One region of the Antrihabitans spumae genome, then DNA from elsewhere that is predicted to be linked to it. Evidence: riboswitches for the same ligand, from Rfam matches in the RefSeq annotation. Region 1 holds a riboswitch; each other region holds the start of a gene.
The links. Region 1 has a riboswitch for S-adenosylmethionine ahead of ACHIRB_RS02155 (rhodanese-like domain-containing protein). Riboswitches for the same ligand answer to the same signal wherever they lie in the genome.
Positions count from the first base shown of each region.

Region 2: it holds a riboswitch for S-adenosylmethionine, as region 1 does, so the genes downstream of both, ACHIRB_RS22650 (aminotransferase class V-fold PLP-dependent enzyme) here and ACHIRB_RS02155 (rhodanese-like domain-containing protein) in region 1, are expected to answer to the same signal.
Region 3: it holds a riboswitch for S-adenosylmethionine, as region 1 does, so the genes downstream of both, metH (methionine synthase) here and ACHIRB_RS02155 (rhodanese-like domain-containing protein) in region 1, are expected to answer to the same signal.
Region 4: it holds a riboswitch for S-adenosylmethionine, as region 1 does, so the genes downstream of both, ACHIRB_RS16390 (bifunctional o-acetylhomoserine/o-acetylserine sulfhydrylase) here and ACHIRB_RS02155 (rhodanese-like domain-containing protein) in region 1, are expected to answer to the same signal.

Region 1 is NZ_JBIMSN010000008.1:63,300-70,611, reverse strand. Features, by position in the region: gene ACHIRB_RS02165 (transglutaminase-like domain-containing protein) at 1-219, shown strand, start outside; gene ACHIRB_RS02160 (O-succinylhomoserine sulfhydrylase) at 238-1,473, opposite strand; gene ACHIRB_RS02155 (rhodanese-like domain-containing protein) at 1,470-1,889, opposite strand; SAM riboswitch class IV at 1,942-2,057, opposite strand; gene ACHIRB_RS02150 (Rv0361 family membrane protein) at 2,126-2,623, opposite strand; gene ACHIRB_RS02145 (FAD-dependent oxidoreductase) at 2,847-4,238, shown strand; gene ACHIRB_RS02140 (amidohydrolase family protein) at 4,333-5,112, shown strand; gene ACHIRB_RS02135 (DUF456 domain-containing protein) at 5,121-5,603, opposite strand; gene ACHIRB_RS02130 (CaiB/BaiF CoA transferase family protein) at 5,875-6,960, shown strand; gene ACHIRB_RS02125 (putative bifunctional diguanylate cyclase/phosphodiesterase) at 7,181-7,312, shown strand, end outside.
Region 2 is NZ_JBIMSN010000106.1:116,287-123,598, reverse strand. Features, by position in the region: gene ACHIRB_RS22675 (TIGR03667 family PPOX class F420-dependent oxidoreductase) at 1-243, shown strand, start outside; gene ACHIRB_RS22670 (acetyl-CoA acetyltransferase) at 299-1,534, shown strand; gene ACHIRB_RS22665 (carotenoid oxygenase family protein) at 1,531-3,027, shown strand; gene ACHIRB_RS22660 (LysE family translocator) at 3,079-3,696, opposite strand; gene ACHIRB_RS22655 (aminoglycoside phosphotransferase family protein) at 3,744-4,658, opposite strand; SAM riboswitch class IV at 4,781-4,898, shown strand; gene ACHIRB_RS22650 (aminotransferase class V-fold PLP-dependent enzyme) at 4,947-6,281, shown strand; gene ACHIRB_RS22645 (putative leader peptide) at 6,259-6,387, shown strand; gene ACHIRB_RS22640 (hypothetical protein) at 6,470-7,039, shown strand; gene ACHIRB_RS22635 (flavin reductase family protein) at 7,091-7,312, opposite strand, start outside.
Region 3 is NZ_JBIMSN010000016.1:51,943-59,254, reverse strand. Features, by position in the region: gene nirB (nitrite reductase large subunit NirB) at 1-778, opposite strand, end outside; gene ACHIRB_RS03650 (molybdopterin oxidoreductase) at 778-1,125, opposite strand; gene ACHIRB_RS03645 (AMP-binding protein) at 1,183-3,675, opposite strand; gene ACHIRB_RS03640 (MFS transporter) at 3,721-4,848, opposite strand; gene ACHIRB_RS03635 (PAC2 family protein) at 4,869-5,762, opposite strand; SAM riboswitch class IV at 5,848-5,963, shown strand; gene metH (methionine synthase) at 6,068-7,312, shown strand, end outside.
Region 4 is NZ_JBIMSN010000062.1:230,284-237,595, forward strand. Features, by position in the region: gene ACHIRB_RS16365 (tRNA (cytidine(34)-2'-O)-methyltransferase) at 1-233, opposite strand, end outside; gene ACHIRB_RS16370 (pentapeptide repeat-containing protein) at 267-872, shown strand; gene ACHIRB_RS16375 (bifunctional methylenetetrahydrofolate dehydrogenase/methenyltetrahydrofolate cyclohydrolase) at 910-1,749, shown strand; gene ACHIRB_RS16380 (DUF3017 domain-containing protein) at 1,814-2,059, shown strand; gene metX (homoserine O-acetyltransferase MetX) at 2,070-3,209, opposite strand; gene ACHIRB_RS16390 (bifunctional o-acetylhomoserine/o-acetylserine sulfhydrylase) at 3,206-4,501, opposite strand; SAM riboswitch class IV at 4,583-4,692, opposite strand; gene ACHIRB_RS16395 (NADP-dependent isocitrate dehydrogenase) at 4,905-6,128, shown strand; gene ACHIRB_RS16400 (MFS transporter) at 6,206-7,312, shown strand, end outside.

The DNA.
Region 1 (7,312 bases):
GCGGAGGCGTACGTCGACGGCGTGTGGCGCGTCGTCGATGCGACCGGTCTGGCACCACGGTCGACGCTGGTACGCATTGCTACGGGCCGCGATTCGGCCGATACGGCGTTTCTCGACAACCACAGCGGCGACATCTGGCTCAACCACGTCTGGGTCACGGTCGTCGTCGAGGGGATGCTGCCGATCGACGACATCACCGAGTTGGTGTCCCTCGGCTAGCTAGGCCAGCTAGCCGTGTTAGCTCAGGGCTTGATCGAGATCGCCGAGCAGGTCTTCGATGTCTTCGAGGCCGACCGAGATCCGGACCACCGAATCGGTGATGCCGATCGCCGCGCGGCCTTCGGGTCCCATTGCTCGGTGCGTCGTCGTCGCCGGATGTGTGATCAGCGATTTCGCGTCGCCGAGGTTGTTGGAGATGTCGACGATGCGAAGGGCGTCGAGCACTTCGAATGCACGCTTCTTGCCCATACCGTCGGGTGCGTCGAGTTCGAACGTGACGACCGTTCCGCCGCCGCTCATCTGGGTCCGGGCAAGCGCATATTGTGGATGCGATTCCAGGTACGGATATTTCACCCAACGGATCGCGTTGTGGCCTTCGAGGAACTTCGCGATGGTCAGCGCGGATTCGGTGGAGTGCCGAACGCGCAGCGGCATCGTCTCCAGTCCCTTGAGCAGGGTCCAAGCGTTGAAGGGGCTCAGCGCCGGACCGGTATGCCGCATAAGGGTTTTGACGGGTCCGTCGATGTAGTCCTGCGAACCGAGGATCGCGCCGCCGAGCACTCTGCCCTGACCGTCGATGTGCTTGGTGCCCGAGTACACAACGACGTCGGCGCCGAGTTCGAAGCTGCGCTGCAGCAGCGGCGTCGCAAAAACGTTGTCCAGCACAACTTTTGCGCCCGCTGCATGCGCGAGCTCGACGACCCGCGGAACGTCGACGAGTGACTGCATCGGGTTGGACGGCGTTTCGAAGAACACAGCCGCCGTCGGTACCGACAGTGCCTGCTCCCACTGGTCGAGGTCGTCACCGTCGACGAAGACGGTCTCGACACCCCAGCGCGGCAGGATTTCGTTGCAGACGACGAAACACGAGCCGAACAGACTGCGCGCTGCGACCAGACGATCGCCTGCGCCGAGCAGTGCACCGAGTGCGGTGAACACGGCAGCCATGCCACTCGCGGTGGCGAAACATGCCTCTGCACCGTCGATGAGCCGCATACGTTCTTCGAACATCGCAACCGTCGGGTTGCCGTAGCGCGAGTAGACGAAATGATCGACTTCGCCGGTGAACGCGGCTTCGGCAGCTCCAGCGCTCTCGTAGACGAAGCCGGACGTCAGATACAGGGCCTCGGCGTTCTCTTCGAAACCCGAACGCATCAGTCCGCCACGGACGCCGATGGTCGCGGGACCGACTCCCGCCGGGAGTGGCTTCTCGAACGCTCCACCGGTCGGGCGGCTGATCTTGCCGTCACTCATGACTGCGTCCAGGGCAACCCGATGGCACGCCAACCGATCGCGCCGCGGTGGCCGTCTGCGTCGATCGGGCCTTCGAAACCTTCGAGAATGTTGTAGGACGGGCCGATCCCTGCCGCGGTGGCTGCCTTTGCCGCGCCGACCGATCGTTGACCCGAACGGCAGAGAAACACGACCGGCCGTTCGACTCCGGGTGTGAGACCTGCCTCTTTCAGCTGGTCGACGAAGTTGTCGTTGCGTGCGCCGCCCGGGTAGCCGACCCATTCGACCAGCAACGACTTGCGGCCGATCGAGGTGGTGTCGGCGACGCCGACGAACTTCCATTCGGCCTCGGTGCGGACGTCGACGAGCACCGCGTCGGGGTGCTCGGTCAACAGATCCCACGCCTGCTGCGGAGTGATATCGCCTGCATAGCTCACGTCATGCGCCTTTCACAATGCCCTGGACTCGCCGGCACTGCACTGGCCTTGGAGTCCGCGCTTGCCGCGTCCGGAATTGAAGCACGGCCAGGTCGTCACCCGGAGCACCCCACCGCGGAGGAGGGTTGCCGACCAGCTAGCCGGGGCTGTTCGCTGGTACTCATGACCTCAGCAGAGGATCGCTCGCTACCCGTGCTTCTGTCAACTTCTGCGTATGCAATCGCGAGTAATTGCGATCAGTTGCACACCAGCCAGCCGCCATCGCTGCGGACGAAGTTCCATTCCGCGACCGGCAGGTCCTTCTCGTCGGCAGCGACGGTGACGTCGGCCTTTGCGCGGTCGCCGTCGACTTTCACGTTCTCGACCTTGCTGTAGGTGATCTTGTCGCCACCGGGCTTCACGACGAAGGCATTGTCGTCGAAACCGGGACAGACAGCACCCTTCAACTGCGCATCCTCACCGTTGCGAGCCTTGATGTAGGCAATGGTCGCCTGGTCGACGCGCTGCGCTTCGGAGACGTTCTCCTCGGCAGGTGACACGATGCCGCCGATGACGATGGCCGCGATGATCGCCGCTACGACCGCGACGGCAGCGATGAACGGGACGGGGGTGCGCTCCCACTTGGACTCGGTGTCGGCGCCCTCGACGACCGCATTCGTGTCTGCGGAATCCGCGGCGACCTGCTGCGCTGCCTCGTCGCCCCTGTTGTTGCGCTTCTTCTTCTTGGCGGTCACGAGGGAATCCTCCACGGGCGCCGCGTGTGGGGCAAACGCGCACCCTGCAAGTCGGCGTGCGGGGTGACGATAGACTTCAACGGCTGAGCCTGCCGCGCACATCTCCCGAGCGGATCGGTTCGGCCGTTGCTTTGGCAGATTAGAGATTTGGCTAATTAGGCTTAGCTAAGTTTAAGCTCGCGTCAGCGAACGTCCATTTCGTCGAAAAGGTGCACGGTAGAAGATGACAGACCAGTCTCGAGCGGCTCAGTCGCCCGCCCAGTCCCGTCCGCTTCGCGTGGCCATCATCGGCGCAGGTCCGGCAGGTATCTACGCCGCTGACGCGCTGATGAAATCCGACGCCGAGGTCAGCATCGACCTCTTCGAACGTATGCCTGCACCGTTCGGCCTCATCCGCTACGGCGTCGCACCCGATCACCCGCGCATCAAGGGCATCATCACCGCACTGCACAAGGTGCTCGACAAAGAGCACGTTCGGCTGCTCGGCAACATCGACTACGGCACCGACATCGATTTGACGACGCTGCAGCGTTTTTATGACGCCGTGATCTTCTCCACCGGCGCCAACGCCGACCGCGCACTCGAAATCCCCGGCGTCGATCTCGAAGGCTCCTACGGCGCCGCCGACTTCGTTTCCTGGTACGACGGGCACCCCGATGTGCCCCGCAACTGGCCGCTCGAGGCCGAGAAGGTCGCTGTTCTCGGTGTCGGCAATGTCGCTCTCGACGTCGCCCGTGTGCTCGCCAAGACCGGCGACGAGCTGCTGCCGACCGAAATCCCCGCCAACGTCTACGAAGGCCTCAAAGCGAACAAGGCCGTCGAAGTGCATGTGTTCGGTCGCCGCGGACCCGCGCAGGCCAAGTTCACGCCGCTCGAACTGCGCGAACTCGATCATTCCCCGACGATCGAAGTGATCGTCGACCCCGAGGACATCGACTACGACGCAGGTTCGGAAGCGGCTCGCCGCAACTCCAAGATCGTCGACATGGTCGCAAACACCATCCAGGACTGGGCGATCCGCGACGTCGGCAACCGCCCCCACAAACTGTTCCTGCACTTCTTCGAATCGCCGACCGAAATCCTCGGCAAGGACGGCAAGGTCGTCGGACTGCGGACCGAACGCACCGAACTCGACGGCACCGGCAACGTCCGCGGCACCGGCAAGTTCAAGGAATGGGAGATCGGCGCCGTCTACCGCGCTGTCGGGTACCTGTCGCAGAACGTCTCGGACCTGCCTTTCGACGATCAAGCCGGGACCGTGCCGAACGAAGCGGGCCGGGTGCTGGACGACGAAGGCAACCACGTCGCCGCGACCTATGTCACCGGCTGGATCAAGCGTGGCCCGGTCGGACTCATCGGCCACACCAAGGGCGATGCGAACGAGACTGTGGCATGCCTGCTCGATGACAGCGAAAGCTTCACCGGCGCAACGGAACCCGAGGAAAGCTCGATCATCGAATTCCTGGAGAGCAAGTCCATTCCGTTCACGACGTGGCAGGGCTGGTACCGCCTGGACGCCCACGAACGTTCCCTCGGTGAGCCGGAGGGCCGCGAACGTATCAAGGTCGTCGAGCGCGAAGACATGCTCCGCGCCAGCGAGCCGCACAAGGCCTAGTAGCGAGCAGCCTGATCCCCCACCTGCCTCGTCCGGGCGTGAAATACGCCGCATCTTGGCTTGCCCGCTTGGCTTGTGGGGCATGCTTAGAGCTGTGTTCGACGCCCATCTTCACATCATCGACCCGCGGTTTCCGCTGGTCGGAAACAACGGCTATCTTCCGGAACACTTCACGATCGCCCAGTACCGCGAGCGGATGAGCGGTTTCGGCGTCGAAGGCGGTGCCGTCGTCAGCGGGTCGTGGCAGGAAACCGACCAGACCTACCTGGTGGCAGCTCTTGCCGAGCTCGGCGACAGCTGGGTCGGGGTGACACAACTAGACCCCGATGCGACCGACGACGACATCGTCGAACTCGATCGGGCAGGGGTACGTGCGATCCGTTTCAACCTCAAGCGCGGAGCCATCGATATCGCCGGGTTGACCCTGCAGGCCTTGCGCGCCCACGAGATTGCCGGGTGGCACGCCGAGCTCTATGTCGACGGCTCGCTACTGCCGTCGCTGGAACCCGTGTTGGCGAAGCTGCCCGCCGCAAGCGTCGATCATATGGGCATGTCCACCGACGGGCTGCCGTACCTGCTGAATCTCGTCGACCGCGGGGTCAAGGTGAAGGCAACCGGCTTCGGTCGGGTCGACATGGACATCCTCGACACGTTGCGGCAGATACATGCGGTGAGTCCCGAAGCATTGATGTTCGGGTCGGACCTACCGGGGACGCGTGCGCAACGTGCGTTCGATGCCTCGGATATCGATGTGATCGCCGACGCCGTCGGCGACGACCTTGCCGCGGTGCTCGATACCAATGCACGCCGGTTCTACCGGGTGCCACCGAAACGTGCTGTCCAGCAGAGCGAATCGTCGGTAGCACTGGGCTGAGGCGCGCATCACGTCGCGATTGCGGCTACCAACCAGATGCCGCTCGCGAGCAGCGCACCGAGCAGTTCGATCAGCATCGAAAGGCCGACCGCCTTGGTGGCGTGCCACGTCGCGGGCCACGCCTGGTCGTGACGCGAAAGCCGCTGCAGCTCGGACAGATACGTGCCGAGGATGAAGCCGATGAACAGGCCGATCACCGGGACGACGAAGAACCCGACGATGCCGAACAGCGCACCGATCACGAGGGACCGCTTCGGCACCCCGGCGTCGCGCATCTTCTTTCCTGGCCAGGTGTACTTGACTACACCCGAGATGACAAGCAGCACAGTGCAAATCGCGAAAACGGCCCAGCTGCTCACACCGCCCTCGACGATCGCCCAGACCAGGATCGCACCGAATACCAGCACAACGCCGGGCAAAATCGGGACCACGACGCCGATGAGACCGACGAGGATCACCAGGCCGACGAGGAGCTCACCCCAGCCGCTCATGCGGCTGCCGCGATCCGAGCGGCAGGTACGAGATTGATCATGGGCCAAACCCTATCCGGGCAAACCACCCATCGCGCGGTGCGCCCGCGCGGGCGAAGTCGCCAACGCTATTGACCCGCGGCCAACGGCACCCGCTCGTGCGTGAAGAACGCCGATTCGTACACTGTCGAATCGTAAGCATGTCGAATCGGAAGCTTGTCGAATCGGAAGCTTGTCGAATCGGAAGCTTGTCGAATCGAGACCCAGCTCCAACCCGGAACGAGGATGCAGAGTGACCACAGCGAAACAAGGCCCGCTAGCCGGAGTACGCGTCGTCGAATTGGCCGGCATCGGACCCGGCCCGCACGCGGCATTGCTGCTCGCCGACCTCGGTGCGGATGTGGTCAGAGTCCAGCGAGCTGGGCAACTACCCGGCGGGATGGATCGCGCACAGCTACGTAACCGGACGGTCGTCGAAGCCAATTTGAAGGACCCCGCGGGAATCGAGATCGTGCTCGACCTGCTCGACCGCGCGGACGTCCTCATCGAGGGCTTTCGGCCGGGGGTTACCGAGCGGCTCGGGCTCGGTCCCGCCGACGTGCACGCCCGTAACCCGAAGATCGTCTACGGCCGGATGACGGGCTGGGGGCAGGAGGGTCCGCTCGCGGATCGGGCGGGCCACGACATCAACTACATCTCCCTCACCGGCGTGCTGCACGCCATCGGCCGCAAGGGTGAGCGACCGGTTCCGCCGCTCAACATGGTCGGCGATTTCGGCGGCGGCTCGATGTTCCTCGTCTTCGGCATCCTGGCGGCTCTGGTCGAGCGCCAGACCTCGGGCGAAGGTCAGGTCGTCGATGCCGCGATGATCGACGGCACGCTGGCTCTCTCACACATGATCTGGGGAATGCGCGGCGTAGGCATGTGGTCCGACGAGCGTGGCGTGAACATGCTCGACACCGGAACGCCCTACTACGACACCTACGAGACCTCGGACGGCAAATACATGGCTGTCGGCGCTCTGGAACCGCAGTTCTATGCCCAATTGCTTGCGGGCCTCGAGCTCGATCCTGCCGATCTGCCCTATCAGATCGACCCCGCCGGATTCCCGAAGCTGCGTGAACTGTTCACCGCGAAGTTCAAGACGAAGACCCGTGACGAGTGGGCCGAGGTCTTCGCAGGTACCGACGCCTGCACGACGCCGGTCCTGACGTTCGAGGAAGCGAACTCGAACGCCCATATCGCGGCGCGTGGCTCTTTGATCGAGGTCGACGGCGTCGTTTCCCACCTGCCTGCGCCGCGGTTTTCTCGCACACCGAACGCTGTGCCTGCCGCGCCACCGAGGGAAGCGACCGACCCGTCGACGGTCTGGCGCTGACGACCCGGTCCGCTTCGAGAAAAATTACGCAAATCTGCCGCCGTAATTTTGCCGGTTTTGCTTTCGCTGGAAAACGGGCTCATACCAACATGCACCCACTCGAGAGATTAAGCTTCAAAGCCGAACCGGCAGTCCTTCCAGCGCGCAATAATCTCCGATATTCAACTAGGCATCCTCCAGCAAACCGGGGAGGGTGAGATAGAGCGGTAATGTGAACAGCGTGCGGCGAACCCAGCGGCTCGGCGAAGCAGGCGCACCGGCACGCGTGCCGTTCGCTCTCGCTACGTCGACCGTCATGGCGCGAACTACGGGCGGCCTCTTCGCGATGGGCGGCATTCTCGGCACCGTGCTC
Region 2 (7,312 bases), on a different contig from region 1:
GCGAACATCGGTCGCGGTCCGGCGGTGGCGCTCAATTTCAACAGCAGCGCCAAAGGCGGCGCGGTGTCGGTGTTCACCGGTATCGCCCGGGTCGACGACGCCGGACCGACCGACGACGAATGGCAGCGCTACGTCGCGAAATACGCCGACGACATCGTCGGGCTTGACTACACGCCCGAGAGGTTTCTCGCCGACTACTCGGTGCTCGTTCGGATCGAGCCGGACAAGCTGCGCGGTTGGTAATCGTCGATCCGTGAACATCCTGGCTGCGGCGTCGGGGCGGGAGTAGCGTGGCGTCGTGTCCGGATCGGATTCCTACGTCGTCGGCGGGTATCAAACCGACTACGCGCGGAACTGGCATCGAAGCGGCCTCGGCTACGACGCATTGTTCGCCGAGACGATCACGCGTGCGTTGACCGCCGCGGCAGTCGACGTCGATGAGATCGAGGTCGTCCACGTCGGAAACGCCTTCGGTCAGTTGTTCACCGGGCAGGGCCACCTCGGTGCGATGCCGGCGACAGTGCTGCCCGAACTATGGAACGTACCGTCCTCGCGCCACGAAGGTGCCTGTGCGTCAGGCAGTTTGGCTGTTCTCGGTGCGATGGCAGACCTCGAATCCGGCCGCTACGACTGTGCCTTGGTCGTCGGTGCCGAACTGGAGAAGACAGTGCCCGGCGAGGTCGGGGCGAAGCATATGGGTGCCGCCGCCTGGGTCGGTCACGAGGCGCAGGACACGAACTTCGTGTGGCCACGGATGTTCGCCCTGTTGGCCGACGAGTACGACCGCCGCTACGGACTCGACGAGACCTATCTGCGCGCTATCAGCGAGCTCAATATCGGCAACGCGAGCGCCAATCCGTGCGCGCAGACCAGGGATTGGGAGTTCGGTCCTGCCAGCTTCGGTACCGACGACGCCGCAAACCCCGTCGTCGACGGGCGGCTGCGGCGCCAGGACTGCAGCCAACTGACCGACGGCGCTGCGGCAGTTGTGCTCGTGTCGAATCGATTCCGACGAACGCCCGATCGCGCACGGATCGCCGGGTGGGGGCACCGGACCGTCGGTCTACCGCTCGATCAGAAACTGCAACGCAGCGCCGACGACGTCTACGTCCTGCCGCACGTCAGGCAGACCTTCCTGGATGCGCTCGGGCGTGCGGCGCGCGGGTCGGTGGACGACGTCGACGGCGTCGAGGTGCACGACTGTTTCTCGATGTCGGAGTACCTGGCGATCGACCATCTCGGCATCACACCGCCTGGGGAAAGTTGGAAGGCCGTCGAAGCCGGTGTGTTGGCACGCGACGGTCGGTTGCCGGTGAATCCGAGCGGTGGATTGATCGGTGGCGGCCATCCTGTCGGCGCGACCGGCGTCCGGATGTTGCTCGACGCCTACAAGCAGGTCACCGATCAGGCGGGGGACTGCCAGGTCGACGGCGCGCGGACGTTCGGGACTTTGAACATCGGCGGCAGCACAACGACCGTTGTCAGCTTTGTCGTCGAGACCGATGCGAGTACACAGAAGTCAGGGGCGTTGTGACAAATATCGAGCTGGTCGGCAGGGTACTGAGTTCGTTGCCAGCCGACGACGATCACCCGTACCGAACCGGAGCCTGGGCGCCGCAGGTCACCGAATGGGATGCGCCCGATCTCGAGTTGGTCGAAGGTGCGATACCCACCGATCTCGACGGCATCTACCTGCGCAACACCGAGAACCCCGTGGCCCCGTCAATCGGCCGATACCATCCATTCGACGGTGACGCGATGGTGCACGTCGTCGGCTTTCATGACGGAAAAGCATTCTACCGCAACAGATTCGTGCGCACCGAGGGTCTGCTGGCCGAGCAGGAGGCCGGACATGCGTTGTGGGCGGGCATATCCGAGCGACCGTCCAAGGCGATTCGTGAAGACGGCTGGGGCGCCCGCGGGCGGATGAAGGATTCGTCGAGCACCGACGTCGTTGTCCATGCGGGTGTTGCGATCACAAGCTTCTATCAGTGCGGTGACATGTACCGGCTCGATCCACTGACCCTCGACGATCTTGGCAAATCGACGTGGCACGGGCAGTTCCCCAGTGACATAGGGGTTTCCGCACACCCGAAGGTCGACGAACGCACCGGCGAGATGCTGTTCTTCAACTACGGCACCGACGCGCCCTACATGCACTACGGCGTTGTCGACGCAGACGATCGTTTGGTCCACTACGTCGACATCGAACTGCCGGGTCCGCGTCTGCCGCACGACATGGCCTACACCGAGAACTACGCGATTCTCAACGATCTGCCGTTGTTCTGGGACCCCGACATCTTGAAGAAGGGCGGTCACGCGTCGAGGTTTCGGCCGGACCTACCCACCCGGCTCGGAGTCATTCCGAGGCGCGGACAGTCGAGTGAAATCCGTTGGTTCGAAGCGGATCCCACGTATGTGCTGCACTGGTCCAACGCTTACGAGGACGGCGACGAGATAGTGTTGGAGGGCTACTTCCAGGACAATCCCGAGCCGTCGGTGCCGCCCGAATCGAGCTACTACCAACGTCTTTCGAGGTTCCTGTCGTTGGACGGTATGCAGACGAGGTTGCATCGATGGCGCTTGAACATGCGGACCGGCGCGACGACCGAAGAGCGGCTGAGCGAATCGTTGAGTGAGTTCCCGATGCTGAACCCCGACTACATCGGTCGGCCGCATCGCTACACCTATGCCACGACCGGCGTTCCGGGGTTCTTCCTGTTCGACGGGCTGCTCAAACACGACGGCACGACGGGAAATGAGGAGCACTACTCGTTCGGAGACGGCGTCTTCGGCAGTGAAACCGCGATGGCGCCCCGAATCGGGTCCACGGCTGAGGATGACGGCTACTTGATCACGCTCACTACCGACGTCGGCAACGATCGTTCCGAGTGTCTGATCTTCTCGGCGGCCGACATCACACTCGGACCGATCGCGCGGCTACGGTTGCCCGAGCGCATTTCCAGTGGCACCCACAGCACCTGGGCCTCCGGTGACAGTTTGCCGAATTGGCCTTCGGCCTCGTGAGTCCTTTCGGTGGGCCCGCCCGCCGAAAAGACTCACGAGCGGCGGAGCCGCCTAGGCCGACGCGAGGGTTCCGATGCCGAGGGCCGCAAGCATTCCCGCGCTCACGCGGGCCAGCCACTGAGTAACTTTGGGCCGCTTCAAGACGACGACCGCGCGTGACGCCGCGAAGGCAAGCGCCGCCATGACTGTTCCGGCCACCGTGGCCTCGATTACGCCTAGCGTCAAGGTGTTTCCGAATGTCACGTCGGTGACGAACTGCGGAACCACAGCAAGGTAGAACAGGCCGACTTTGGGGTTGAAGACGGTCGAAAGGAAGCCTGCGGCGGCCGCCGACTTCATCGACGCCGCGACCGCAGTCAACGGTTCGCCGGACTTGGCGGCATTGCGTCGATGCTCCAACAGAGCGTGCACACCCAGGTAGACGAGATAGATACCGCCCACGATCTTGAGTGTCCGATACGCCACGGACGACTGCTCGAGCAACGCGGCAAGGCCAGCAGCGACAACGATTGCCCAGGCGATCCCGCCGAACGCGGACCCGACCGCTGCAGCCAGGCCCGGTCGCACTCCCGCGATGCTGTAGCGAACGACCAAGAACATGTCCGGTCCGGGCGTTACTGCCAGCAGCACGCACAGGCCGGCGAAGCTGAGGAGCAGGGTGATCGTCACCCAGCGATGAGAACGCACTGGTAGGCGGTTTGGCAAACCATTTGAGCTCAGGGGGCGAGTTGCTCGGCGACCGCTATCAGTTCGGGGCTGTCGAGCGACTCCTGGACACACCGCGCGAACAGCCAGAGTCGGAGCCGGTCGCGGTCCAGATCGAGTAGCGCGGCCATCCGTCCGACGAAGGATTCAGGATCGGCGGTGAGCCGGTCGGAGGCGTCGAGCAGGTACTGAATCGGGTCGTAGGCAGGGTCGCCGAGGTAAGGCTTCGGGTCGATCGCGAGCCACGGTTCGCGTGCAGCGGCGAGGACGTTCTCGGCATGTAGGTCGGTGCACAGCAGTACGTGCCGATCTGCGGTCGAAGGCAGTGTTCTGAGCAACTCGATTCCCGCCGCTGTGATGCCTGGGTCGAGTTCATAGCTGGGTGCGTCCTGCAATTTCAGGTCGAACTCGTCGGCCCACAGATCGCACATACTGCTCAGTGGACGGAACGGATGTGGTGCCGCGGGTTCGATCCAGAGGCGTTGCAGGAGTTCGGCTATCACTTCGTCTCGCTGCAGCGGTGGCAGTGCGGCAGACAATGCGGTCCCGGGATCGCATTCCTCGATCAGTAGCGCGCAACTGTCTGTGGTTGTCACCGAATCGACCAGTCGCACAGCGCCGTTGCCGTTCCACACTCGGAGTGCGTCGGCGTCGTGCAGTGCCTCTTCGTGCCGCCACCCTACTTTGAGTACGAGGTGGTCCCCATTGTCGTTGCGCGCCTTCGCAACCCAGGATGCGACCCCGCCAGGTTGGAACGGGCGACCGACTGTGAGGGACCAACGCGCGGACAACTCGTCGATGATGCCGGGCAGGTGCTCGATCCAGGTCCGTCGCCCGACCGTGGCGAATCCGCGGGCGATCAGGTCGTCGTCGTCGTCGTCCTGCACCGACTCGAGCAGCAGGGATGGCAACTCTAATTCGCTCACGTCGCTTCAACGTACAGGGCCTCCGGCCTCGTGCGTCCTTTCGGCGGGCCCGACCTCCGAAAGGACTCACGACTCGGCGCCCCGGTTGACAAATTCGCGAGAGTTCTGCCAATCTTGGCGCAGGTCATGAGTACCAGCGTTTAGCCCCGGCTTGCTGGTCGGCAACCCTCCTCCGCGGTGGGGTGCTCCGGGTGACGACCTGGCTGACGTCCAAATACCTGGGCGCGGCAAGCGCGGACTCCGAGGTTTACAACCACCGACGGGTCCCTGGGACGATGGGATTTCGTGATGACTGCTGTATTGACCGCCGCTGTTGCCTGTGCGCCGCTGGCCCGAGTTTCAGGCTGTGACCTGCAGGTTCCGCTCGTGCAGGGTGGCGAATGCACGTACGCAAACCTCGACTACGCGGCGAGTGCGCCTGCCTTGGCTGCAGTGACCGACTGCGTTGCCGACGTGCTGCCGTACTACGCAAGTGTCCACCGTGGTGCCGGCTATGCGTCTCGCGTGTCGACCGACTGCTACGAAGGGGCCCGCGAATCCGTCGCCCGTTTTGTCGGCGCCGCCGACGACCAGGTCGTCGTCTTTACCAGGAACACCACAGACTCGTTGAACCTCCTTGCCTCCTGTGTCCCGGGCGACACCGTTGTGCTCGATATCGAGCATCACGCAAATCTGTTGCCCTGGAACAAGAACGGGCGTCGAGTGGTGACTGCCGCCGCGACGATCGACGAGACCGTCCGCCGTGTGATCGCAGAATTGTGCAGCCGTCCCGCTGCGCTCCTTGCCGTAACCGGTGCCTCCAACGTGACAGGCGAAGTACTGCCTATCGCGCGGCTTGCCGAGATCGCACACAGTTGTGGCGCAAGGATTCTCGTCGACGCTGCGCAGTTGGCGCCGCACCGTCGCATCGACCTCGCGAGCAGTGGCGTCGACTATCTCGCCTTTTCGGGACACAAGCTGTACGCGCCGTTCGGCGCGGGAGTCCTTGTCGGACGCCGTGATTGGCTCGATGCTGCCGAACCGTACCTCGCCGGTGGGGGAGCGGTCCGCGAAGTCGGCCTCACCAGCACGGAGTGGGCACCTGCTCCGCAGCGTCACGAGGCAGGCAGTCCGAACGTCATCGGTGCGGCGGCGCTGGCGGCAGCCTGCGAGCACCTGTGCACCCTCGATTGGGACGTCGTTGCCGATCACGAGCGCGACCTGTCCGATCGGCTTCGACGCGGCCTGGAACGACTGAACGGCATCAAGATTCTGCAGATCTGGGACGACACTGCCGATGCCGTCGGCATCGTGACCTTCACGGTCGACGGCTACGACCCGAGTTACGTTGCTGCCTATCTGTCTGCGGAGCACGGCATCGGCGTACGTGACGGACGATTCTGTGCGCACCCGCTCCTCGCGCGACTCGGAGTTCCCGCGGCGGTCAGGGCGAGCGTCGGACTCGGCACCTCGAGCTCTGACGTCGAACGCCTGGTGAACGCCGTAACCACACTGTGCGAAACCGGCGCGACCTGGCATTACGAAGAGATCGACGGCCGTTGGGATCCGAGCCCAGACACGAGATCCTTTCCGCGTCCCCAGTTTCGATCACCGCGAGGAGATGGCTCGCCTGCCTGCAAGTAGCGCGAGTACGCTCGCACTTATGGCATGGGAATCGAAGGGACGTCGGCTGGGACTCGTCCAGCGTCGACATGTCGATCTGTGCCGCACCGCGTCCGGCACCTGTTGAGGTCGAAGCTTTCGAACTGTTTCACATTCGAATCCGTTTCGCCCTTCAGCCCGTCACGCACGCATTTCGAGGGAATGTACCCATGTCATCGTCGGTTGTCCTTGCTCCAACCCGTCCGTTTCGTGTTGCGCTCGAACTGAGAAGTCGCCCAGCGCATGCTGATTACTGGATCGAACTGACCAACCCGCACGGATCGTCTGGGCCGCTGGATCTCGTTGCGGTCCCCCCGACCGTCGTTCGCATCACCGCGACCGACCTTCGTGAGGCGCAGCGGATTCGGCAAGGCATTCGTGCCGACCTCATCGGCAGCGGCCGGGACCCTGAATCGGTCACGGTGTTACTCGACATCGAAACCATCGTTGCCGCAACCGCTGCGGTCGCGCGGGGTCGGCTCGCCGAGGTCGAGTCCGATCCGCTGACCCGTCGTCGGAACGACTCGATCTCCTACATCGGGACGCCGTCCGGCTTGGTCGGATTGATCGCTGACATCCGGACCGCCGAGGTCGCCGACGGTGTCACAATCCGCCCGCTCGAATTGCCTGGCTCGTTGGATTTGATTGTGCAGCAGGTGGTTCCGGGCCTTGGACAGCGTGGCGTTGCAGTCGGTGCCGATGTGAACTCGGATGTGCTCAGGGCGCTTCGCGCCTCGTGAGTCCTTTTGGAGGGCCCAACCTCCGAAAGGACTCACGAGCGGCGGAGCCGCCTAGCCGTCGAGTGGAGTCGGCCGGTAGTAGCGACCGTTGTGATAGAGCAACGGCGCCGCTGCCGGCTCGTCGCCAGTCTCGTCGTGGACGCGTGTGACCAACCCGATGACCAGGGTGTGATCGCCGATCGGAATCAGCTGATCGACAACGACCCGCAACCACAGCGGTGTGCCGTGTAGCACCGGCTCGTGTGTGTCCAGCTTCGTCCACAGCGACCGGTC
Region 3 (7,312 bases), on a different contig from region 1:
CGACGTTCGGTCGAATCCCGGCAGTGACGACAACCATGTCGGCGTCGATGCTCGATCCGTCTGCGAAGCCGACACCGGCAACCCGACCATCGGGCGTTCGAACGACTGCAGTTGTTCGCTTGGACGTGTGTACACCGACGCCGAGAGACTCGATCTTGTTGCGTAGCAATCGGCCACCGCGGGCGTCGAGTTGCTGATTCATCAGATGGCCGGGGGAGTGCACCACGTCGACTTTCAGCCCTTGGGTGCGCAGCCCGTATGCCGCTTCCAGTCCGAGCAGACCGCCGCCGATCACCACAGCGGCGACGTCGTCACCGGCCTGTGCCTGCTGCAACATGCCGTTGGTGTCGGCGATCGTACGGAAGCCGAAAACCCCACGTGCCAAACGTCCGTCGGGTTCACGGAGTCCGTCCATGTTCGGAAAGAAGGTGTTGCTGCCGGTGGCGACGATCAGCACGTCGTAGTCGACGATCCGGCCGCTTTCGCAGGTGACCTGCTTGGCGAAGCGGTCTAGTTTTGTCGCACGGTCCCCGACGTGCAGCTGCACACCGTTTTCGCGATACCAGCTCATCGGGTTGAGCATCAGATCTTCGTCGTCGGTACTCGCTTCGCCGGACAGCACGTGCGAGAGCATGATGCGGTTGTAGTTGCCGTACGGTTCGTCGCCGATCATGGTGATCTCGAACAGATCGCGCCCGTTTCTGGCGATGATCTCCTCGACGGTCCGCGCACCGGCCATCCCGTTCCCCACGACAAGCAGCCGCGCGGTCGGAGGCATCAGATTTCCACCAAACCGAAGTCGACGACCACGTCGCCTGTGCATCCGGTCGGTGCCGCGACGACAAGTTCCAGCACGGTGTCCGGATCGACGTCCTCCACAACGCGGAGTGGGATGTTCACGCCGGACTTGGCGCCGATCGGAAAGACTCGCATCGAACGGCCGTCGCGAAGCAACGTGACGACAACGAGCTCGTCGGAGGAGTTTCCGCCGCGGAAGTACAGCGGCTGCGCCGTCACACCGGGCGGAACGGTGTAGGACAGCGTGGGATCGATCGGGTCGGGCTTGTCCAGTCCATTGCCGGTGAAGCCGAAAACGCCCTGCAGGAACCGCGGAGTACTGGCCATGGTGTGAAGCGTCCGATGAACCGGTGACGCAGAGGCTGCCGGGACGTTACGCCGGGATCAGGAATACCTCTCAGCGACCGATTTCGCTTTGTCGGCTAGAAGATAGAAGCCGATACCGAACAGCAGTGCCGCGGCGACCGCAATCACAGGGTGCGATGCGAAGAGCGGATAGATCTGCCAGTGCGTCAGATAGATGTAGAGCGAACTGCTGGCGAGCACGCTTGCGACCGGCGTAGCGAAGCTGGGTATCCGGACCGTCGGCGCCCAGATCAGCAACATGAGCCCGGCCACGACGAGCCCTTCGCGAAGCAGGCTGTCGAAATAGCCGTGAATGGACACGACGAGCGCAACCGCGACGACGAGTTGGTGCCTCCGGGTCCGCGCCTTTGCTGCCGCCCAACCGAGTGCGAAGAACCAGAAGGCGTACCAGCTGTACTTGCCCTCCGAACCCGGTTCGAGCCCGGCAGCGTCGTAGCGGATGGCCAAGCCGACCGCGAGTAGCGCCAACGCGAAAACGAACGGCTGTCGGCGTTCGAGGCGGTCGATCACCGGTATCGCCAGCAGTGCCGCGAGTGCGAGCAGGAAGTAGACGAGTACTTCGATGAACCACAGATGGCCCTGCGTCGGGCCGTCGGGTCCAAGAATCTTGTTGAGCAGGAACAGGTTTGTCACCGTGTAGTCGTCGGAGAAGCTCAACGTCAACGCGATCCACGCCACGGCGGGTATCGCGATGCCGGCCACCGTTGTCAGGAGGTGGCGCAGCCGCTGCGTACGGGGCTTGTCCGTGAGGACGAATCTCGCAAAGTTGTACCCGGCGACGCCGAGCAAAATATGCGCGCCGCCCCACAGGTGATACAGCCCGGCGTGCGATCCGACGACGAGCACGATCGCGACAGCTCGCAGCATGACGCTGGTCTCGACGGACCGCCCGGCAATCCACCGTCTCGGCCCACGAACCCGGAGGTCGCGGATCGGCGTCGTGTGCCAATCGGGCGGGAGGTGGCCGAGTTTGCGTTCCAACCGCACCGACATCGCGACGTAGGACAGCGAATCCCCGCCGAGTTCGACGAATGTCGACTGGGGGCCGATGTCGGCGACATCGAGTCGCAGCACCTGCGCGAACAGTTCGCGAAGCTCGCTTCCGGTCCGTGCGGTACTTGTGGCCTCGGCGCGGCCCAGTGTGCGGATCTCGGGATAGTCCGGCTTGCCGGAATGCAGGCGCGGCAGTTCGGCGACTCGGCAGGCGCGGACTGCAGCCGCAGGTAGACCCGACGCGGCAGCCGCGATCGCACGGACCTTCGCCGGTGCAAGCGCGCCTTCGAAAGCAACGACAAGTTCATCGTCGCCGTCGATACACGAGGCCGTAATTCCTGCAGTGTCGAGTGCGGCTTCGACGCGAGGCAGGTCGATCCGGAGGCCGAAGAGTTTGACGAAGCGTGCGGACCTGCCGAGTATTTCGTACAGGCCGTCAGCGCCGCGTTTGGCGATATCGCCGGTACGAAGCTCGTCGACCGTTGCTCCGGCGGCGAGATCTGCCGCCGATTCGGCGTAGCCCATCATCACGTTCGGGCCCGAGTAGACGAGTTCGCCCGCGTCGGGATCGATTTCGTCCCCGCTGCGGTCGATGCGAAAAGACCCACCGGGTATCGCGACACCGATCGCGTTCGGATGCGACCGTGCCAGGTGCGGTGGGAGATACGCCATCCGAGCGGTCGCTTCCGTTGCGCCGTACATGACGAACAGATCCCAGCCGTCGCGTTCGCCGAGTGCGGCGTACCGTGCGACCCGGTCGGGAGCGAGCCGACCGCCTGCCTGGGTGAGGTAGCGCAGATGCGGCAGGTGCATGTGCTCGAATCCGATTTTGTCGAGCAGATCGAACGTATAGGGGACGCCGGCAAACGTTGTCGCCCGATGCCGACCGAAAAGGTCCCAGAACTCGGCATCGACGACAGACGCGTCCGTCAGCACGATTCCGGCACCCCGAAGCAGGTGACTGTGCAGGACCGACAAGCCGTAGCAATAGTTCATCGGAAGGCTGGTCATCGCTCGGTCGGTGTGGCGGATGTCGAGGTAGGTTGCAATCGATTCGGCGTTCGATCGCAGGTTCGCGCGTGAGAGGCGAACCAGCTTCGGCGAACCAGTCGAACCCGACGTGCTGAGCAGCAGTGCCAGATCGGGATGCAGCGTGTGCCTGGACACCGACCGTCGTTCGTCGAAATGCCAACTGCCGCTGCGCTGTTCGATCACGATGTCGGGATCGTAGGTATCGACGAGGGACGTCGCGTCGTACTGCGGATCGCCCGGCACGAGTAACACCGGCTGACGGGCGGCGAGCGCTCCGAGGTATGCGACGACCGCCTCGATGTCGTTGCGACCCGCGATCAGCACCAACCGCCGTTCGGTCCCGAAGCGTGCGGCGGCATCGTGCACGAGCGCGGCGAGGCGGCGGTAGGACACCTCGTCGGTGCCCGACACGATTGCTGTGCGCTCACCATGGCGCGCCAGCTCGTCGACGAGTCGCGTCGTCGCACGTTCGGTTGATGGCGCCACCACCGGATCATAGTTGGCAAGGCTTACCTCGCACACCGAGCGATGTCAGACCGGTTCGGTCTCGGCCCGCGGACGCGGCATCAGCACCGGTGCCACCAGTGCGAGCAGCACCGCGGGAATCACGAACGCAGTGGTCGGGTGCACACCGTAGAGCGGTGTGAGCAGCACCGGCGCGAGCGCCTGCCCCGAGAAGCGCAACGACTGCACAACCGAGAGCGCGCCGCCCTGATTCGGTCCGCGCAGGCCGAGTACCGCTGCATTGACGCCGACGAGGATGCCCTGACCCGCAACGCCTGCGGCGGCCCACGCGGCAGCGGCGACGACGAGCAGTCCGGCGGTCCCCGCGAGCGTGACGAGAACGGCACCGCAGGTGGCGCCGATCAGTACCGACCGGCGCGCACCGATCCTGTCGATCGCATTTCCGACGGGCCGGGCGGCGATGATTCCTGCGATTCCGAAGCCGGTGAGCAGCAGGCCACGCTGCGTGGGGCCGAGGCCGAACGCATCCTCGGCGCGGAAGGCGACCAGAAAGTTCAGACCGCCGAGTGCGCCCCATCCGAGGAACGCGACCAGTCCGATGCGTACGACATCCGGCCGTAAAGCTTGGCGCAGCTTCACTTCGCGTCCCGACACCTGTGCGCCGGTGGGCAATCCGACGATTCCCAATATCGCTGCGACCACAGCAACGGCGACGAACGCGAGCCGCCAATTCACCTCTGCCGCAAGCCCGCCCACCAGCGGCGCCGTCGTCTGGCCTGCTGCCTGCAGTGCCGAGAACGTGCCGAGCGCACGACCGAGCCGCGCCTTGGGAGTTATCGACGCAAGCGATGCCAACAGCAGGGGAGTGGTGAAGGCATTCGCGCACCCCTGAATTGCTCTCGGTACCAACAGAAACGACAGACTCGGTGCGACGACGCAGGCCAGCGACGCGACGACGTACACGGCGTAAGCGATTCGGACAGTGCGGAATTGACCCCAGCGTGCACCGAGTGTGCCGGAGACCAACATCAAGATTGCGAAGGGGAACAGGTACGCCGCGAGCGTCGATGCTGCTGCGGGAGAGCTGACGCCGAGGTCGTTGCCCATCTCCGGGAGCATCGCCGTGACGACTCCGCCACCGAACGGTCCGAGAAACCCACCCGCGTAGAGGGCGAGCGTGCGGAGGCGACTCACGCTGTGGTCCTCACCCGTGGTTACAGTCCGAAGCTGCCAGGCCCGCGCCGGCGAAGGTACTTTTCGAATTCGGCTGCGAGCGCATCGCCGTCGATCTTGGAGATGGCGTCGGAGATGTCGATCTCGGCGTCGCCACGTTCTTCCAGCGAGCGGACGTACTCGGCGATTTCTTCGTCCTCGGCCGTCATCTCCGTGACCGCCTCTTCCCAATCCTCGGCCTGGGTCGGTAGTTCACCGAGCGGAACCTCGACGTCGAGCACGTCCTCGACCCGCTGCAGCAAGGCGATCGTCGCCTTCGGATTGGGCGGCTGCGACACGTAATGCGGAACGGCCGCCCAGAACGACACCGCGGGAACACCCGCCTTGACGCAGTGGTCCTGCAGCACGCCGGTGATGCCGGTCGGGCCCTCGTACCTGGTCTGTTCGAGTTTGAACTGCTCGGCGGCCTCTTTGCTGTAGGCCGAACCGGTGACCGGAACCGGGCGGGTGTGCGGGGTATCGGCGAGCAGCGCGCCGAGGATCACGACGGTGCTGACGCCGAGTTGCTCGACGAATTCGAGCAGATCGTCGCAGAAACTGCGCCAGCGCATGTTGGGCTCGATACCGCGAAGCAGCACAACATCGCGTTCGCTACCGGGAGGCGAACACACCGACAGCATGGTCGACGGCCACTGGATCTCCCGGGTGACGCCGTCGATCTGCTTCACCGTCGGTCGATTTACCTGGTAGTCGTAATAATCCTCGGAATCGAGCTCTGCCAGCGGCTCGGCATCCCAGATCAGTTCGAGATGCTCGACTGCACCGCTTGCCGCATCACCGGCGTCGTTCCAGCCTTCGAACGCCGCGACGAGGATCGGATCGCGCAGCGTAGGCAGATCGAGGTCGGCTACGACCGGGAACTCTTCGGAACTCACCGACACAGCCTACGACCAGGGCGGGTCCGCCTCTTCACATAGCGCCGTTTGACAACGAAAGCCATCCCCTGCCAGCCTTGACGTTGGTCATGAGTACCAGCGCACAGCCCCGGCTCGCTGGTCGGCAACCCTCCGCCACGGTGGGGTGCTCCGGGTGACGACCAGGCCGCACGTCCGATTCGGGTGCGGCAAGCGTGGATAGACGAGGGGATGTGCCGATGGTTGCCGCTGCACCGCGTAGTTCTGGCCGTGAGCCGGATACGTCTGAAGATCACACTGTTGAGGCCCCCACTATTCTGGAGCGCATGTCTTTGCCACTGCACTCTGCACTGCTCGATGCGCTCGATCAGCGTGTTGTCATCGGCGACGGTGCGATGGGCACGATGTTGCAGGCTGCCGACCTCACCCTCGACGATTTTCTCGGGCTGGAGGGCTGCAACGAAATTCTCAACGACACGCGCCCCGATGTGCTCAAAGACATTCACCGCGCGTATTTCGAAGCGGGCGCCGACGCAGTCGAGACGAACACCTTCGGCTGCAACCTGCCGAACCTTGCCGATTACGACATCTCCGATCGCATTCGTGAGCTGTCCGAGAAGGGCACTCAGCTAGCGCGCGACGTTGCCGACGAGATGGGTCCAGGTCGCGACAGGATGCCACGTTTCGTCCTCGGTTCGATGGGCCCCGGCACCAAGCTGCCCACCCTCGGACACGCCCCGTACGCCGTGTTGCGCGACGCCTACACGGAGTCCGCGCTCGGCATGATCGACGGTGGTGCCGACGCCATCCTGATCGAGACGTGTCAGGACCTGCTGCAGGTCAAGGCCGCGATCATCGGCAGCCAGAACGCGATGGCAAAGCTCGGCAGGCGGCTGCCGATCATCACCCACGTCACTGTGGAAACAACCGGAACCATGCTGGTCGGCAGCGAGATCGGCGCCGCGCTGACGGCTATCGAGCCGCTCGGCGTCGACCTGATCGGGCTCAACTGCGCAACGGGACCCGACGAGATGAGCGAGCACCTCCGCCATCTTTCGAAGTACTCGAAGCTGCCGGTGTCGGTGATGCCGAACGCAGGTCTGCCAGTCCTCGGTGCCAACGGCGCGGAATACCCGCTGTCACCGGAAGAGCTGGCAATCGCACTGAGTGGTTTCGTACGCGAATACGGTCTGGCGTTGGTCGGCGGCTGTTGCGGCACAACGCCAGAGCACATTCGTCAGGTTGCGGCGGCCGTGCGCGATGTCGAGCGGGGCACGCGTAAGCACATCAGCGAGCCTGGCGTTTCTTCGCTCTACACGGCAGTGCCTTTCGAGCAGGATGCCAGCATCCTGATGATCGGCGAACGTACGAACTCCAACGGCTCCAAGGCTTTTCGTGAGGCGATGCTTGCCGAGGACTACGAGAAGTGCCTCGATATCGCGAAGGATCAGACGCGCGACGGCGCGCACATGCTCGACCTCAACGTCGACTACGTTGGCCGTGACGGTGCCGCGGACATGTCTGCTCTCGCAAGCAGATTGGCGACCGCGTCGACGTTGCCGATCATGCTC
Region 4 (7,312 bases), on a different contig from region 1:
AACGCGTACACCCGTTCGGGCTGTAGCGCTGCCCACGCCGACGGCAGGTCCTCGTGCACGGTCACCGACGCGAGGTCGTGGTAGTCGAGTCCGGCGCGACGCAGCTTGGGCTCGGACATGTCGAAGCCGAGCGGGCCTACCAGATGCAGTTCGCACCCGGTGCCGGCACTCAAGCGAATGGCGTTACCGGTGTTGGGTGGGATGCGGGGCTCGTGGAACATCAGTCGAAACACCCGACCAGCCTGTCAGAGGCGGAAAATGGAGTTATGGCTAGCGTCGATTTCGAGGAGTTCGTCGACGAGGACTATTCCGAAGCGCAGTTGTCGGAGCAGCGCCTGTCCGATCGGCACTACACCCGCTGCTCGTTCCGCGACGCCGACCTGTCCGGCCTGACAACCGAACGTGTCGTGTTCACCGAGTGCGACTTCACCGGCGCGGACCTCGGTAGTTCCGTCCACGTCGCGTCGGCGTTCAGATCGTGCACGTTCACGGGAACCACACTGTGGCACGGCACGTTTCGTGGCTGCTCGATGCTGGGATCGGTGTTCGAGCGGTGTCGAATGCGGCCCATCGTGCTGGAGGAGGTCGACTTCTCGCTGGCGTCGCTCGGTGGCGCAGATCTGCGGAAAGTGGACCTGAGCGATTGCCGGTTTCGCGAGGCGAGCCTGGTGCAGGCGGACTTTCGCGGCGCATCGCTGCACTCGGTCGATCTGACGGGTGCCCGCACGATCGGCCTGAAGTTGGACAACGCCGATCTGCGGGGCGCTCGGATGGATGCACAACTGTGGATGTCGGCCAAGGTCGACGGTGCACGAATCGAACTGACCCAAGCGGTCGCCTACGCGCGCGCGAACGGCCTGATCGTCGAGTAGCGCGGGATCGCGCACTCGCGTCTGAAACAATGGAGTTGTGATTCTCCTTGACGGCAAAGCGACCCGTGACGAAATCTTCGAGGACCTGACCAAACGAGTTGCATTGCTGCGGGAGCGTGGAATCACGCCCGGCCTCGGCACGGTGCTGGTCGGCGACGATCCTGGCTCGGCAACGTACGTCCGTCTCAAGCACAGCGACTGCGCGAAGGTCGGCATCAATTCGATCCGCCGCGACCTGCCTGCCGATGTGAGCCAGGCGCAACTCGACGACACCATCGACGAACTGAACGCCGATCCCGCCTGCACGGGCTACATCGTCCAGGTCCCGCTGCCGAAGCACCTCGACGAGAACGCCGCGCTGGAACGGATCGATCCCGACAAGGACGCCGACGGTCTGCATCCGGTCAACCTCGGCCGTCTGGTGCTCGGCAAGGAGTCGGCGTTGCCGTGCACGCCGCGGGGCATAGTCCACCTCCTGCGGCGCTACGACGTGCCGATCGCCGGTGCGAACGTCGTCATTGTCGGCCGCGGCATCACCGTCGGCCGACCGCTTGGCCTCATGCTGACCAGACGGTCTGAGAATGCCACAGTGACGCTGTGCCACACCGGAACTCGTGATCTCGCCGCCGAAGTGCGTCGTGCCGACATCGTGGTTGCGGCAGCGGGCGTACCGGGATTGATCACCAAGGACATGGTCCGGCCGGGCGCTGCGGTCATCGACGTCGGCGCGACCCGTGGTCCCGATGGACGTGTTGGCGATCTCGCGGTCGACGTCGCCGATGTTGCAGGCTTCCTCTCACCGAACCCGGGTGGTGTCGGACCGCTCACTCGCGCATTCCTGCTGTCCAATGTCGTCGAACGGGCCGAACAGGAATGACGAGCAAGTGACGAGCCGGACCGGCCGCAGTCGCATCGTGCTGTACGTCCGCTGCCACCTCCCGATGGTGGTGGTCGTCGCGGTCGTCGCACTTGCCGTCGTGTTCATCCTGTCCGAACGGTGGCGTCGCGGAGCATTGGTGTTCGGCTCGGCGACCCTGCTCGGCGCGGCGTTTCGGCTGTGTCTACCGACCGATCGCGTCGGGCTGCTCGCAGTCAGGGGTCGATGGTTCGATGTCGGCGCGATGACAGCGGTTGGCGCGGCAATCGTTCTGCTTGCTGCATCGATCGATCCGCTCGGCACGGGTTAGCGGCAAAGATCTAACCCCGTCGCGCGAGTTCCATCGTCTCGTCCAGCAGTGTTGCGACCGCTGTCGCTTCGGTGAGGAAGCCGTCGTGACCGTCCTTCGAATGCACGATCTCCAGCCCACGACAACCCGGTAGGAGGTCTGCGAGTTCCTGCTGGGTCCGCAGCGGGTACAGGCGATCGGAGTCGACACCGCCGACCACACACGGCACCTGCGTTGCACGAAGCGCGGCTTCGACGCCACCTCGGTTGCGACCGACGTCGTGGCGGTTCATCGCCTCGGTCAGCAGGACGTAGGTTGCGGGATCGAAGCGCGCGATCAGCTTCTCGGCCTGGTGCTCGAGGTAGCTTTCGACCGCGTAACGCCCACCCTCCCAGGGGTTTTCGTCCTCCTGCGAGAAGTTCTCGAAACGATGGTCGAGTTCGAACTCGGTCCGGTAGGTCAGATGTGCGATCCGGCGGGCGATGCCGATGCCCGTCGTCGGAGTGCGGCCGGTGCCGTGATAGTCGCCGCCCTGCCAGTCCGGGTCGGCCTGAATCGCGGCGATCTGGGTCGTCTGTGTGCCGATCTGGTCGGCTGTCGCGCGAGCCCCGACGGCGAGCACAAGTGCGGAGGACACGCGATCGGGCGCACCGACCATCCACTCCAACACACGCATGCCGCCCATGGATCCGCCGACGACCGATGCGAGCCGCTCGACACCGAAGGCATCGGCAAGAGCGATTTCGGCCGACACCTGGTCGCGGATCGAGATTTCGGGGAAACGGGAACCCCAGACCTTGCCGTCCGGTGCGATCGAACCGGGGCCCGTGGTGCCGCGGCAGCCGCCGAGCACGTTGGTTGCCACGACGCACCATTCGTCGGTGTCGATCGGTGCGCCCGGCCCGACCATGCCGTTCCACCAACCGGGTGAAGGATGCTCGGAGTTCGCGGGACCGGTGATGTGCGAATCGCCGGTCAGCGCGTGCTCGACGAGCACGATGTTGTCCTTGTTCGGAGACAGCGCGCCCCAGCGTTGGACCGCGAGGGTGACCTCGGGAATCACTGCGCCGCTTTCGAGTACGACCTCGCCGATCGACACGCTGCCGAGCCGCCCGTCCGGAGGCGGCAGAACCGCCTCCGGACGTGCTGCTCGAGATTTACTCACTGTCAAGATGCTGCCGCCGTCAGCCCAACCTCGAGGTCGGCAAGAATGTCGGCGATACCTTCGATGCCGACTGCCAGACGGACGAGACCGGGGGTGACACCCGATGCGAGCTGTTCCTCGGGAGTCAGCTGCGAGTGGGTCGTCGAAGCCGGGTGGATCACCAGTGAACGCACGTCACCGATGTTAGCGACATGGCTGTGCAGCGTCAGCGCGTTGACGAAGCGCTTGCCTGCGTCGACGCCACCGGCCACCTCGAACGCCACGATCGCGCCTGCGCCCTTCGGCGCGAGCTTCTGTCCGAGCTCGTACCAAGGCGACGACGGCAGGCCTGCGTAGGCAACGGACGTCACCTCAGGACGGGCTTCGAGCCACTCGGCGACCGCCTTGGCGTTCTGGACGTGACGCTCGACCCGCAGGCTCAAGGTCTCGATACCTTGGCTGATCAGGAAGGCGTTGAACGGCGATATTGCCGCACCGAGGTCGCGGAGCAACTGGACACGGGCCTTCAAGGAAAAGGCCGGCGCGCCGAGATCGGCGAACACGACACCGTGGTAGCTGGGATCGGGTGTCGTGAATCCGGGGAAGCGACCCTGAGTCCAGTCGAACGTGCCACCGTCGACGATCACGCCGGCAATGGCGGAACCGTGTCCGCCGAGGTACTTCGTCGCGGAGTGCACGACGATGTCGGCGCCGTGCTTCAGCGGCTGGATCAGGTACGGCGTCGCGACGGTGTTGTCGACGATGAGCGGGATACCCGACTCGTGCGCGACGGCCGAGACACCGGGGATGTCGAAGATATCGTTCTTCGGGTTCGAGATCGTCTCACCGAAGAAGGCTTTTGTGTTCGGGCGGATTGCGGCGCGCCACTGCTCGAGGTCGTCCGGATCTTCGACGAACGACACCTCGATGCCGAGCTTGGGCAGCGAGTAGTGGAAGAGGTTGTAGGTGCCGCCGTAGAGGCGAGGGCTCGACACGATGTGGTCGCCGGCGCCTGCGATGTTCAGAATCGAGTAGGTCTCGGCGGCCTGACCCGATGCGACGAGCAGAGCTGCGACGCCGCCTTCGAGTGCCGCGACGCGCTGTTCGACGGCATCCTGAGTCGGGTTCATGATGCGGGTGTAGATGTTGCCAGGCTCGGCAAGTCCGAACAGGGCTGCGGCGTGGTCGGTGTTGTTGAACGTGTAGGACGTGGTCTGGTAGATCGGCAGTGCGCGCGCGTTGGTCGTGCCGTCGGGGACCTGGCCGACGTGAACTTGCTTGGTCTCGAAAGACCATTCGGGCGCAACGGATTCAGTCATGGAAACTCCAGAGAAAGGTAATGGGAATGCGGGGCGGGGGATGGGGTCTATCCGCTACAGCAACACATTTTGAAACCTCCTACGGCGCGCTTGCTCTCGACTGTCGAGGGCCTTGTCATCACCCGGGGCACCCCGCCGCGAAGGAGGGTTGCCGACCAGCGAGCCGGGGCTTGTCGCTGATGCTCGTGACCTGGCGAACATCGTATATGTCCGCTCCGAATAATCGAACTACCGGGGTTGGCAGATTGTGTTCCGACACGGACGACCGTCATGTTTAGCATTGATAGGCACGCTGACAGGCGCAGCCGTATACGTTGACTGTTGATGCCGCAAGCGCGCCCACAAGGTGCGTTCGCGGCCGCAGCACCGAGGGAAGACCTTCTCAGGAGGACGCGAAACACCCATGTCGAAGATCAAGGTAGAAGGCACCGTCGTCGAGCTCGACGGCGACGAGATGACGCGGATCATCTGGAAGTTCATCAAAGAAAAGCTGATCCATCCTTATCTCGACGTGAACCTGGAGTACTACGACCTCGGCATCGAATATCGGGACGAGACCGACGATCAGGTGACGGTCGACGCCGCCAACGCCATCAAGAAGCACGGTGTCGGCGTCAAGTGCGCGACCATCACGCCGGACGAAGATCGCGTCGAGGAATTCGGCCTCAAGAAGATGTGGCGTTCGCCCAACGGCACGATTCGAAATATACTGGGCGGCACGATCTTTCGTGCGCCGATCATCATCTCCAACGTGCCGCGGTTGGTCCCTGGCTGGACCAAGCCGATCATCATCGGCCGCCACGCGTTCGGCGATCAATACCGCGCGACCGACTTCAAGGTCCCCGGGCCGGGCACCGTCACCATCACCTACACACCCGACAACGGCGACGAACCGATCCAGCACGAGTTGGTGCACTTCACAGAGGAAAGCCTCGGCGGAGTCGTGCAGGGGCAGTACAACTTCAATCAGTCGATCATCGACTTCGCGCGGGCCTCGCTGAATTACGGCCTGCAGCAGAACTATCCGGTGTATTTGTCCACGAAGAACACGATCCTCAAGGCGTACGACGGCCAGTTCAAGGACACGTTCCAGGACATCTACGAAAAAGAGTTCAAGGCCGAGTTCGACGCCGCCGGATTGACTTACGAACACCGCCTCATCGACGACATGGTCGCGTCGTCGATGAAGTGGGAGGGCGGCTACGTCTGGGCTTGCAAGAACTACGACGGCGACGTGCAGTCCGATACGGTCGCCCAGGGCTTCGGCTCCCTCGGCCTGATGACCTCGGTGCTGCTTACGCCGGACGGCAAGACCTGCGAGGCCGAAGCGGCGCACGGTACGGTCACGCGGCACTATCGGCAGCATCAGGCCGGTAAGCCGACATCGACGAATCCGATTGCATCGATCTTCGCGTGGACCCGTGGACTGGAGCACCGGGGCAAACTAGACAGCACTCCCGACGTGATCGGCTTCGCGCAGGCGCTGGAAGACGTTGTCATCACGACCGTCGAGGGCGGTCAGATGACGAAGGACCTCGCACTGCTGGTCGGCGGCGATCAGGGTTATCTGACGACCGAGGAGTTCCTCGGCGCACTCGACGAGAACCTGCAGAAGGCATTGCGCTGATAGCCGCCTGTTGTCAGTGACCGACTTCACCGCCGCATCGGGATGATTTCCGCTCCTCGAGGCGGTTGTACGCAAGCGTGCCTACTACAACCGCGCCACGTGCTGAGCTGGCCAGCACCGACTCGGCCAACTCCGGAACCCGCCGCTGGGCGATGCTCGCCCTCGCGATGGGTGGTTTCGGTATCGGCACCACCGAATTCGTGGCGATGGGCCTACTTCCCGACATCGCGTCGGGCATCGGCGTATCCGAGCCGACCGCGGGCCATGTCATTTCCGCCTACGCGCTTGGCGTCGTCGTCGGAGCCCCGCTGCTTGCAGCCGCCACGGCACGCCTCCCGCGAAAGCTGGTCCTCATCGGCTTGATGGTCGCCTTCACCATCGGCAATGCCGCCACCGTGTTCGCGCCGAGCTACGAGTGGCTCATGGTCTCGCGCTTCGTCGCAGGCTTGCCACACGGTGCGTATTTCGGTGTCGCGTCCCTTGCCGCCGCGTCACTCGTTCCCGCTGGACAGCGAGCCAAAGCCGTTGCCACGGTGATGCTCGGCCTCAGCGTCGCGAACGTCGTCGGGGTCCCGGCCGCCGCTGCCCTTGGTCAACATTTCGGCTGGCGCAGCGCCTTTACGATCGTCACCGTCATCGGCGTTGCCACGGTCGCCGCGCTCGTGCGTTGGGTGCCGGACCTGCACGGCGTCGCCATAACGAATCCGATCACCGAACTCGGTGCACTGCGCCGCTCCCAGGTGTGGTTGACCCTTGCGGTCGGCACTGTCGGCTTCGGCGGCATGTTCGCCGTGTACACCTACGTCAGCACCACGCTGACCGACGTGGCCGGGTTGCCGATCGCCTGGGTTCCGGTCGTTCTGATGGTCTACGGCGTCGGGATGGTCGTCGGCAACATCGTCGGCGGCATCCTCGCCGATAGGGCGTTGATTCCCAGCCTCTTCGCGCTGCTGGCAACGATGGCCGTCGTGCTCGCGTTGTTCGTCGCTGCTGCGCACAACCCGTATACCGCAGTTGTCGGCGTGTTCGCCATCGGCGCGGCGGGAGCCGCTTTGGTCCCCGGGCTGCAAACCCGGCTGATGGACGTGGCGGCAGATGCGCAGTCGTTGGCCGCCGCGCTCAACCATGCGGCGCTCAACATCGCCAACGCAGCGGGTGCGTGGCTCGGCGGCATTGTCATCGCC